DNA from 3 places in the Kitasatospora sp. NPDC096147 genome. Region 3 is predicted to be linked to each of the others. Evidence: riboswitches for the same ligand, from Rfam matches in the RefSeq annotation. Region 3 holds a riboswitch; each other region holds the start of a gene.
What was found. A riboswitch is a leader RNA that binds a small molecule or an ion and turns the genes downstream of it on or off. The one in region 3 is predicted to bind thiamine pyrophosphate.

Region 1 (3,264 bases), on a different contig from region 3:
GCCGAGGCCGGAGCCGATCGGCGAGCCGAGCGGCATCACGGCCGCGCAGCCGACGTCCTCCAGCTTGCGGGCCAGCACCGGGTCGTCGTTGGTGTAGGGCAGCACGGTGAAGCCGTCGTCCACCAAGGTCTCGGCGGCGTCCAGGAGTTCGACCGGATCGGGCAGCAGGGTGCGCTCGTCGGCGATCACCTCCAGCTTCACCCAGTCGGTGCCGAGCGCCTCGCGGGCGAGGCGGGCGGTGAGCACGGCCTCCCCGGCCGTGTAGCAGCCGGCCGTGTTCGGCAGCACCCGGATGCCGTTGCGGGTCAGCACGTCGAGCACCGAGCCCTGGGTGCCCGGGTCCACCCGGCGCATCGCCACGGTGGTCAGCTGGGTGCCGGAGGCGAGCAGGGCCTGCTCCAGCACCTCCAGGCTGGGGGCGCCGCCGGTGCCCATGATCAGCCGGGAGTCGAAGACCGTCCCGGCGATGGTGAGTTGGTCGTCGGCCATGCTGCTCAGCCTCCCTGGACGGCGGTGAGGATCTCCACCCGGTCGCCCGGGTGGAGCACGGTCGCGGACCACGAACTGCGCGGCACCACGGCCTCGTTGACGGCGGCGGCGACCCCGCCGGGGGAGGCGCTGAGCTCGCTGACCACCAGGTCGAGGGTGGTGGCGGCGGGCACCTCGCGGGGCGTGCCGTTGACGGTGAGGGGGATTGGGCTCGGCTGGTTCATGCGGCGGCCTTCGGGGTGAAGCGGCTGGGGGAGAAGGGGGCGGCCAGCGCGGGCACCGCGCCGGTGGCCAGGTAGTCGGCGGTCAGGTCGGCGGTGACGGGGGTGAGCAGCACGCCGTTGCGGTAGTGCCCGGTGGCGGCGACCAGCCCGGGGAGCGCGGTCGGGCCGAGCAGCGGGGCGTTGTCCGGCGAGCCGGGGCGCAGCCCGGCACCGGTCTCCAGCAGTGGGAGCTCGGTCAGGCCGGGCACCAACTCGTGGGCGTCGCGCAGCAGTTCGTAGACCCCGCCGGCGGTGACGGTGGTGTCGTAGCCCTGCTCCTCGCTGGTCGCCCCGATCACCAGCTCGCCGTCCGCGCGGGGCACCAGGTAGATGTGCTGCCCGCGCACCACGGCCCGGACGTTGCGGGACAGGAACGGCGCGTAGGCGGACGGGATGCGCAGCCGCAGCACCTGCCCCTTGACCGGCCGCACCGGCGGCAGCACGCCGTCCGGCAGGCCGGGCAGCCGGTGGCTCTGCGGCCCGGCGGCCAGCACCACCTGAGCGGCCGTCAGCTGCTCGCCGGAGCCGAGCCGGGCGCCGGTGGCCCGGCCGTCGGTGACGGTGAGTTCGACGGCTGCGGAGCGGATCACGGTGACGTTCGACCGCTCGCAGGCCAGCACCAGCGCGGCGGCCAGCCGGCGGCCGTCCACCTGGTGGTCGCCGGTCACGTGCAGTCCGGCGCGCACCCCGGGGGCCAGCATCGGTTCGAGCCGGCGGGCCTCCCGGCCGGTCAGCCAGTGCGACTCCAGGCCGAGCCGCTGCTGGAAGGCGTGCAGCTCGCGCAGCTCCTCGCGGTCGTCGGAGTCCAGCGCCACCGCCAGGGTGCCGGTCCGGCGGTAGCCGGTCTCCAGGTCGGTGAGGTCGGTGAGCTCGGCGACGAAGTCGGCGTACCGGTCGTTGGAGGCCATGCCGAGGCGGAGCAGCGGCTCCTCGCCGTACTGCAGCTCGGTGACCGGGGCCAGCATGCCGGCCGCCACCTGGGCGGCGCCCCGGCCGGGCTCGGGGTCCACCAGGGTGACGGCGAGGCCGCGTTGGGCGGTGCGCCAGGCGACCGCCAGGCCGATGATGCCGCCGCCGATCACCAGCACGTCGCTCTCGGTGCGTGTCAAAGCCGTGCACTCCCTTCGCCGGAATGACCCGGATCAGGTTCGGACGGTCGCCGGCCGCGTCAGCCCGCCTCTCAGCCCGGTGCGCCGGGCTCCCGTGGATACCGCCCCACCATATCCCCGCCCGGGTCGTCGGCCGAAGGGCGAGTTCACGGAGTGGGCGCGGCCGTGGCGGGCCCCGCTGGTGCGAAGCTCCAAGGTCCGCCGCGGGGTCCGCCGCAGGCCCCGTCGTCAGGTCAGCCGGTGGCGTCGAGCAGGGCCCGGAGCAGGCCGGGGAAGCGGGCCTCCAGGTCCTCGGTGCGCAGGGTGTTGAGCTTGGTGGTGCCCGCGTAGGACTGGCGGATCAGGCCGGCCTCGCGCAGCACGTTGAAGTGGTGGGTGAGGGTGGAGCGGGAGACGGTGGCGTCGAAGGTGCCGCAGCTCATGCCGGCCCCGGACTCGGACAGCTGTGTGACGATCCGCCGCCTGACCGGGTCGACCAGCGCCTCCAGGACCTGCTGCAGGGTGACGTCGGCCAGTTCGGGGTGATCCAGGGTGCGGGTCACGGTGACTCCTCGGGAGGGCGGGTAGGTCCCATCGTACGGCCGGACCGGGCGATGTTCGACTGTCATCGAAGTTTGACGGTGGTCGAAATTCATGGTTCGGTCGTTCCGAGTGCGGATCCGGCAGAAGGAGAGACCGAACCATGGCGCGGCACGTCCAGTTCGACGAGATCGGCGGCCCCGAGGTCCTGACGGTGCGTGAGGTGGAGGTCCGGGCGCCCGGCCCCGGCGAGGTCCGGATCCGGGTGGACGCGATCGGCCTCAACCGGGCCGAGGTGATGTTCCGTTCGGGCGGGTACTTCCTCCGGCCGAGCTTCCCGTCGGGCCTCGGTGCGGAGGCGGCCGGCGTGGTCGAGGAGCTCGGCCCCGAGGTCACCGGCTTCGCCCCCGGCGATCCGGTCGGCGTGGTGCCGGCCTTCCCGCAGAACGTCTACGGCACCTACGGCGACCACGTGATCGTCCCGGCCCACGCCCTGGTGCCCGCCCCCGCCGGGCTGGACCCGGTGGCCGGGGCGGCGGTCTGGATGGCCTACCTGACCGCGTACGGGGCACTGGCCGAGGACTCCCCGGTCCGGCCGGGCGACCACGTCCTGGTCACCGCCGGCTCCAGCAGCGTCGGCCTGGCCGCGATCCAGACGGTCCGTCACCTCGGGGCGGTGCCGATCGCCACCACCCGGGGCGAGGCCAAGCGGAAGGCCCTGCTGGCGGCCGGGGCGGAGCACGTCATCGTCACCGACCGGGAGGACCTGCCCGCGAGGGTCGCGGAGATCACCGGCGGCCGGGGCGTCCGGCTGGCCTTCGACCCGGTCTCCGGCCCCGGGGTGAACACCCTGGCCCGGGCGATCGCCCCCGGCGGGCAGCTGG
Region 2 (3,264 bases), 170 kb from region 3:
CATGCCGGCCAGGGCGTCGGCGTCGAAGTCGGTGGCCACCGCGCTGGACCCGTCTCCGTGCTCGTCGCGGATCTTCTGGGAGATCTTCATCGAGCAGAACTTCGGACCGCACATGGAGCAGAAGTGCGCGGTCTTGGCCGGCTCGGCGGGCAGCGTCTCGTCGTGGAAGGCGCGGGCCGTCTCCGGGTCGAGGGCCAGGTTGAACTGGTCCTCCCAGCGGAACTCGAAGCGGGCGTCGGAGAGCGCGTCGTCCCAGGCCGAGGCGCCGGGGTGGCCCTTGGCCAGGTCGGCGGCGTGGGCGGCGATCTTGTAGGTGATCACGCCGGTCTTGACGTCGTCCCGGTTGGGCAGGCCCAGGTGCTCCTTGGGCGTGACGTAGCAGAGCATCGCGGTGCCCCACCAGGCGATCATCGCCGCGCCGATGCCGGAGGTGATGTGGTCGTAGCCCGGGGCCACGTCGGTGGTCAGCGGGCCGAGGGTGTAGAACGGCGCCTCGTCGCAGATCTCCTTCTGGAGATCCATGTTCTCCTTGATCTTGTTCATCGCGACGTGGCCGGGGCCCTCGATCATCACCTGGACGTCCCGCTCGCGGGCGATCCGGCCCAGCTCGCCGAGGGTCTGCAGCTCGGCGAACTGCGCCTCGTCGTTGGCGTCGGCGGTGGAGCCCGGCCGCAGGCCGTCACCCAGCGAGAAGGTGACGTCGTAGCGGGCCAGGATGTCGCAGAGCTCCTCGAAGTTCGTGTAGAGGAAGTTCTCCTGGTGGTGCGCCAGGCACCAGGCCGCCATGATCGAACCGCCGCGCGAGACGATGCCGGTCTTCCGACGGGCCGTCAGGGGGACGTAGCGGAGCAGCACGCCGGCGTGCACCGTCATGTAGTCCACGCCCTGCTCGCACTGCTCGATGATGGTGTCCCGGTAGACCTCCCAGCTCAGCTCCTCGGCCTTGCCGTCCACCTTCTCCAGCGCCTGGTACAGCGGCACGGTGCCGATCGGCACCGGCGAGTTGCGCAGGATCCACTCCCGGGTGGTGTGGATGTTCCGCCCGGTGGAGAGGTCCATGACGGTGTCCGCGCCCCAGCGGGTGGCCCAGGTCATCTTCTCCACCTCCTCCTCGATCGAGGAGGTGACGGCCGAGTTGCCGATGTTGGCGTTGATCTTCACCAGGAAGTTGGTGCCGATGATCGACGGCTCCACCTCGGGGTGGTTCACGTTGAGCGGGATGACCGCCCGGCCACGGGCCACCTCGGAGCGCACGTACTCCGGGTCCATGCCCTCCCGCAGGGCCACGAACTCCATCTCCGGCGTGACGATCCCCCGCTTCGCGTAGGCGAGTTGGGTCACCGCGCCGTCGCGGCCACGGAGCGGCCGGCGGGGGCGGCCGGGGAAGACCGCGTCCAGGTTGCGCAGGTTCCCGCCGCGCGGGGACGTGTGCTTGATGCCGTCGTCCTCGGGACGGGACTCACGGCCCTCGTACTCCTCGACGTCACCGCGCTGGCGGATCCACGCGTCCCGCAGGGCCGGCAGCCCGCGGCGGACGTCGGGCTGGTAGGAGGGGTCGGTGTACGGACCCGAAGTGTCGTACAGCGGAACGGACTTGCCGTTGGTGAGGTGGACCTCCTTGAACGGCACCCGCAGATCGGGGCGGGAGCCGTCGCGGTACGCCTTGCGCCAAGCCGGAGTCGGGTAGCCCGTGGTGGCGCTGGTGACGGCGCCCTCCACCGCGGCCGGGGCAGACTTCTCCTGTGCGTCGAACGTGGTCATGAGACCTCTATCTCCCTACGCCGGCATTACCCGGTCAGGTTCCTGCGGTCGACGCAGCGGTCGGTACGCGGTGTGCACGTACCTTTCAGCGCCCTCTCAGCCCGGTGCTCCGAGCTCCCGTGTCCACAGGCCGTTTGCCTGCGACAAGACGTCCATCACCGTAGCGGTCCGACTCCGGATGGTCCAGAGCAGACCTGACGGTCTGTTGACCGACCGGGCACGCTACGATCCGCATCCTGCGAGGCCAGCGGCACCCGTGCGTGCCCGAATTGCCGCCTCCGTACTGACTTTGGGGGATCTTCCACCATGCGTTCCCACCGCATACCGGCGGCTGCCGCCGCCACCCTGCTGAGCCTCGGCCTCGGCGCCGGCACCGCCTCGGCGACCGCGGCCACCAGCCCCTCCCCGTCGGCGTCCCCTTCGGCCTCCGCCTCCGCGAGCCCCTCTGCGTCCACCTCCGCGTCCACCTCCGCGACGCCCCAGCAGCCGATCGACTACGCCTGCTACAAGGGGATCCAGAGCCACACCGAGCTGGACACCAAGGTGACGGGCTTCCCGGCCACCCTCGCCCGGGGCGGCGCCCCGGTGGAGTCCACCGTGACCTTCCGCAACTCCACCGGCCGGGACGTGCAGGGCTTCGACACCGCGTTCTACGTCGGCTACGCGGACGGCCTCTGGCCGGCCGGCTCGTTCACCGTCCAGGTCAAGCTGCCGGGCGGGGACTGGAAGGCCGGCTCGTTCGGCGCCGGCGACCTGGACCACATCATCGACACCGGCCGGTACCAGCTGGCCAAGGACGAGACCCTGACGGTCAAGTTCCGGCTGGCCGCCACCGACAAGGCACCGCTCGGCGAGTACGGCGGCTCGCAGAGCGGCGGCTCCGACGTGGTCGACGACGACACCGGCAAGTACCTGCCGAAGGACGCTCCGGCCCCCGCCGTCCCGGGGGGCAAGGGCACCTGCACCCAGTACGTGGGCTACGGCGACTTCTACTTCACGGTGGTGGACCCCAAGGCCGCCACCCCGACCGCCGCCCCGAGCAAGAAGCCCGTGGTCAACACCCGGCCGTCGGCCAAGCCGACCAAGAAGGCCACCCCGAGCGCCTCCGCCGGCACCCCGACCGCCACCAAGTCGGCCGGCCCCGAGCTGGCCGCGACCGGCGGCGGCTCGTCCAGCCTCCCGCTGGCGGTCGGCGGCGGCGCCGCCGTGCTGCTCGGCGCCGGCGTGCTGGTCGCGCTGCGCCGCCGGGGCAAGCGGGCCTGATCCCGCGTCACCCGCCGCCCGCCGAGAGGCGGACGCCGAACGGCCCGGCTCCCCGTGGCAGGGGGCCGGGCCGTTCGCGTTCGGGGTGCCGTCAGCTCCTGGCGGCCTTCTTGACCAGGATCACCACACCGGCCGCGACGCCGACCACGATCAGGGCCTTGAACAGGAAGGCGAGCAGCGAGGTCACCGCGCCGACGACGAACCAGATCAGGTTCCAGGCCAGGATGACCGCGATCACCG
Region 3 (3,264 bases):
CGCCCCGGCCGTCGGAGGTGCGGTGCACAGTGCGGTCGTGGACGCAGACCAGCTTCCCGTCGGCGGTCAGCCGGACGTCGCACTCCAGCCCGTCCGCGCCCTCCTCGATCGCCAGCCGGTAGGCGGCCAGGGTGTGCTCGGCCTGAGCCGCCGAGGAGCCGCGGTGGGCGATCACCCGCACCGCGCTGCGGTCGGCGGCGTTCGTCGAGGTCGAGGGCTGGTCACGGGTGTCCACCCGGCCACCCTACGAGGCGCCCGGTGACGCCCGACCGCCGCCACGGGAAACTCCCGGTGAAGTCCCCGTGGCGGCGGTACCGGCCGGCTACCTGCGGGGCTGGACCGCCAGGGTGGCCAGCCCGGCCACCAGGAAGGAGATCAGCGAGGCCGAGGTCCACGGCTGGGCCGTGAAGCCGACCGAGGACTGCAGGTCCTGCCAGAACTCCTGCCAGCCGCCGACCGCGGTGGGAGCGATGAACTGGTAGGCGGCGAAGCCGAGCGCCCAGGCCACCAGCATCAGCGGCCGGGGCGGGGCGTCCTCGCCAAGGTTCCAGCCGCGGCGGCCCGAGCCGAGGAAGAAGTCGGCCGCCAGCACCGCGAACATCGGCACGAAGACCGCGCCGATCAGGCCGAGGAAGGCGTAGTAGGAGGCGGTGAACTCGTCGATGTTCAGCGCCAGCACCGTCACCAGCGCGCCGATCCCGCCGGTCAGCAGGCGGCGGTCCACCGTGGGCAGCAGGTTCTGCACCGACATCGCGGTGGAGTAGACGTTGGCGAAGGACTGGTCGGTCTCCCGGACCACCAGCACCAGCAGGAAGGCCCAGCCGGCCGCCACCCCGGTGAAGGAGGAGAAGATCCGGGTGGCGTCCCCGTCCGACTGCAGCAGTGCCACCACGCCGAGCAGGTAGCACCAGACCTGCGCCAGCGAGTAGCCGGAGAAGGTGGCCCAGTAGGCGGCCCCGGGCGTGCGGGCGTGCCGGGTGTAGTCGGCGGCCAGCGGGACGAAGGAGATCGAGACCGCGATGATCGCGTCGGTCGCGGTCAGGAAGCCGCTCCAGTTCCCGGCCCCCGGGTTCGGCACGCCCTGGCGCACCAGCTGGACGGTGAAGTAGACCATCGCGATGCCCACCGCGATCGTCACGTACTTGCGCAGCACCGCGATCGAGCCGAGCGGCCAGATGGTCAGCACGGTGGTGAGCACCCCGGCCAGCAGGACGAACAGCCAGTGCCAGCCCTGAGTGCCCGTCACCTCCTGCGCGCCCATCGCGATCACCAGCAGCTCGTACACGCCCCAGCCGATGCACTGCGCGATGTTCAGCACCGTCGGCAGGTACGACAGCTTGGTGCCGAACAGGCCGCGCAGCAGGGCCATCGCCGGGGCGCCGGTCCGGGCGCCGATCAGCGCGGCCACGCCCAGCATCGAGGTGCCGATCGCGGTGCCCGCCACCGTGGCGGTGATCGCGGCGGCCAGCGAGAGCTCGGCGCCCTTGACGCCGATCACGGTGACGGCGCTGGTGAAGCCGATCAGGCTGACGCCGAGGTTGGCCCAGAGCGAGAACAGCGCGCGGAAGTCCAGCGTGCGCGGCGGCGCCGTGTCGAGGACCAGCGGCGCCTCGGCTCTCGCGGGGACGTCGTGGACAGGGGAAGGCGAAGCAGCCGTCATGGCCGTAGCTCCCTACGCCGGCATTACCCGGACAGGTTCGAGCGGTCTGCGCTCCCTCGCCGCACGGCCAGCGTCTGCATGGCGTACGGTCGTTCCGCGCACTCTCAGCCTGGACGGTCCAAGCTCCCGCGTGTCAGTTTGGAGCGCCAGGCTAGCCGCCGGGCCGTCGAACACCAAGGCGGGGCCCGAGGAGTGGGATGTCGGGGACGGCTAAGGATTCTCACCAATCCTTCAGGACGCTCCTTACGACAACTGAATCGGACATGCGGAAAACTGTGGCCCAAGGTCCTGTCAGCTATGGAGGTCGTCCGTGAGCACCGAGCACGTGAGTGGGGCCACCGGTCCCGAGGAGGAGCGCACCTCCACGGGGCACGGTCCGGTGGAGCCGGCTGACGCCGGGTCAGCCGCCGCGCCCGCGCCCGCCGACACGGTGGTCTTCGGGAAGGTCGCGCCGCCGCCGGCCGCCCCCTCCTACCTGGATGCGCCGCCCCCGGTCCTGCCCCCGGCCCCGGCCGCGCCGCCCGCTCCGTCCTACCTGGACGCGCCGCCGCCGGCCGTCCCGGCTCCGGCTCCGGCGCCGGTCTCCGCTCCGGCCCCTGCGCCGGTCGCCGCCGAGAACCCGTACGCGACCCCGGCCGCCGCGCCGCCGGCCCCGGCCCCCGCGCCGCCGGCCGCCGTGTCGGCCGCCCCGCTCGGCGAGCCGCAGCCCCAGCCCCACCAGCCGCACCACCCCTTCGGTGCGGGCACCCCGCTCGGCGGCTGGGCCGCTCCGGCCGGCGGTGCGGGCGGGCCCGGTCTGCCCGGCTACCCGGAGTTCCCCGGCGCGCCCGCCCCGGTGCCCGGTCGCAAGCGCGGCGGTCTGATCGCCCTGGTCGCGGCCGTCGCCCTGCTGGCCGGCCTGGCCGGTGGCGCGATCGGCGTCTCGGTCGCCGACCGCGACGGCTCCGTCTCCTCCTCGGGCAGCCGCAACTCCAGCACCACCGTCCAGGCCAGCCAGAACCAGCAGGCGGTCAACCGGGCCCCGGAGTCGGTGGCCGGCATCGCCAGCAAGGCGCTGCCGAGCGTGGTCACCATCAAGGCCCAGGGCTCCGGCGAGTCCGGCACCGGCACCGGCTTCGTCTTCGACACCGAGGGCCACATCCTCACCAACAACCACGTGGTGGCCCCGGCCGCCAGCGGCGGCAAACTGACCGTCAGGTTCTCCGACGGCGCCTCCTACCCCGCCTCGGTGGTCGGTCGCGCCCAGGGCTACGACGTGGCCGTCATCAAGCTCGACAACCCGCCGAAGGACAAGCTCGTCCCGCTCGCCCTCGGCGACTCGGACAAGGTCGCGGTCGGCGACGCCACCATCGCGATCGGCGCCCCCTACGGCCTGGAGGGCACCGTCACCACCGGCATCGTCAGTGCCAAGGACCGCCCGGTGGCCTCCGGCGACGAGACCAGCGCCCAGGCGTCCTACATGAACGCCCTGCAGACCGACGCCTCGATCAACCCGGGCAACTCCGGCGGCCCGCTGCTCGACGCCTCCGGCGCGGTGATCGGCATCAACTCGGCCATCCAGTCCAACAGCGGCGGCTCCGGCCGGGCCGGCTCGATCGGCCTCG

Region 1: linked by a shared signal. The riboswitch ahead of thiO (glycine oxidase ThiO) and the one ahead of ACIRBX_RS07675 (purine-cytosine permease family protein) in region 3 are both predicted to bind thiamine pyrophosphate.
Region 2: linked by a shared signal. The riboswitch ahead of thiC (phosphomethylpyrimidine synthase ThiC) and the one ahead of ACIRBX_RS07675 (purine-cytosine permease family protein) in region 3 are both predicted to bind thiamine pyrophosphate.

What each region holds. Positions count from the first base shown of each region.
Region 1 is NZ_JBIWFX010000003.1:54,265-57,528, reverse strand. It holds gene ACIRBX_RS10780 (thiazole synthase) at 1-489, opposite strand, end outside; gene thiS (sulfur carrier protein ThiS) at 495-713, opposite strand; gene thiO (glycine oxidase ThiO) at 710-1,861, opposite strand; TPP riboswitch at 1,855-1,967, opposite strand; gene ACIRBX_RS10765 (ArsR/SmtB family transcription factor) at 2,095-2,403, opposite strand; gene ACIRBX_RS10760 (zinc-dependent alcohol dehydrogenase family protein) at 2,544-3,264, shown strand, end outside.
Region 2 is NZ_JBIWFX010000002.1:305,156-308,419, reverse strand. It holds gene thiC (phosphomethylpyrimidine synthase ThiC) at 1-1,761, opposite strand, end outside; TPP riboswitch at 1,757-1,892, opposite strand; gene ACIRBX_RS06890 (LPXTG cell wall anchor domain-containing protein) at 2,068-3,024, shown strand; gene ACIRBX_RS06885 (DUF5326 family protein) at 3,116-3,264, opposite strand, start outside.
Region 3 is NZ_JBIWFX010000002.1:476,075-479,338, forward strand. It holds gene ACIRBX_RS07670 (glycerophosphodiester phosphodiesterase family protein) at 1-235, opposite strand, end outside; gene ACIRBX_RS07675 (purine-cytosine permease family protein) at 323-1,660, opposite strand; TPP riboswitch at 1,653-1,800, opposite strand; gene ACIRBX_RS07680 (S1C family serine protease) at 1,971-3,264, shown strand, end outside.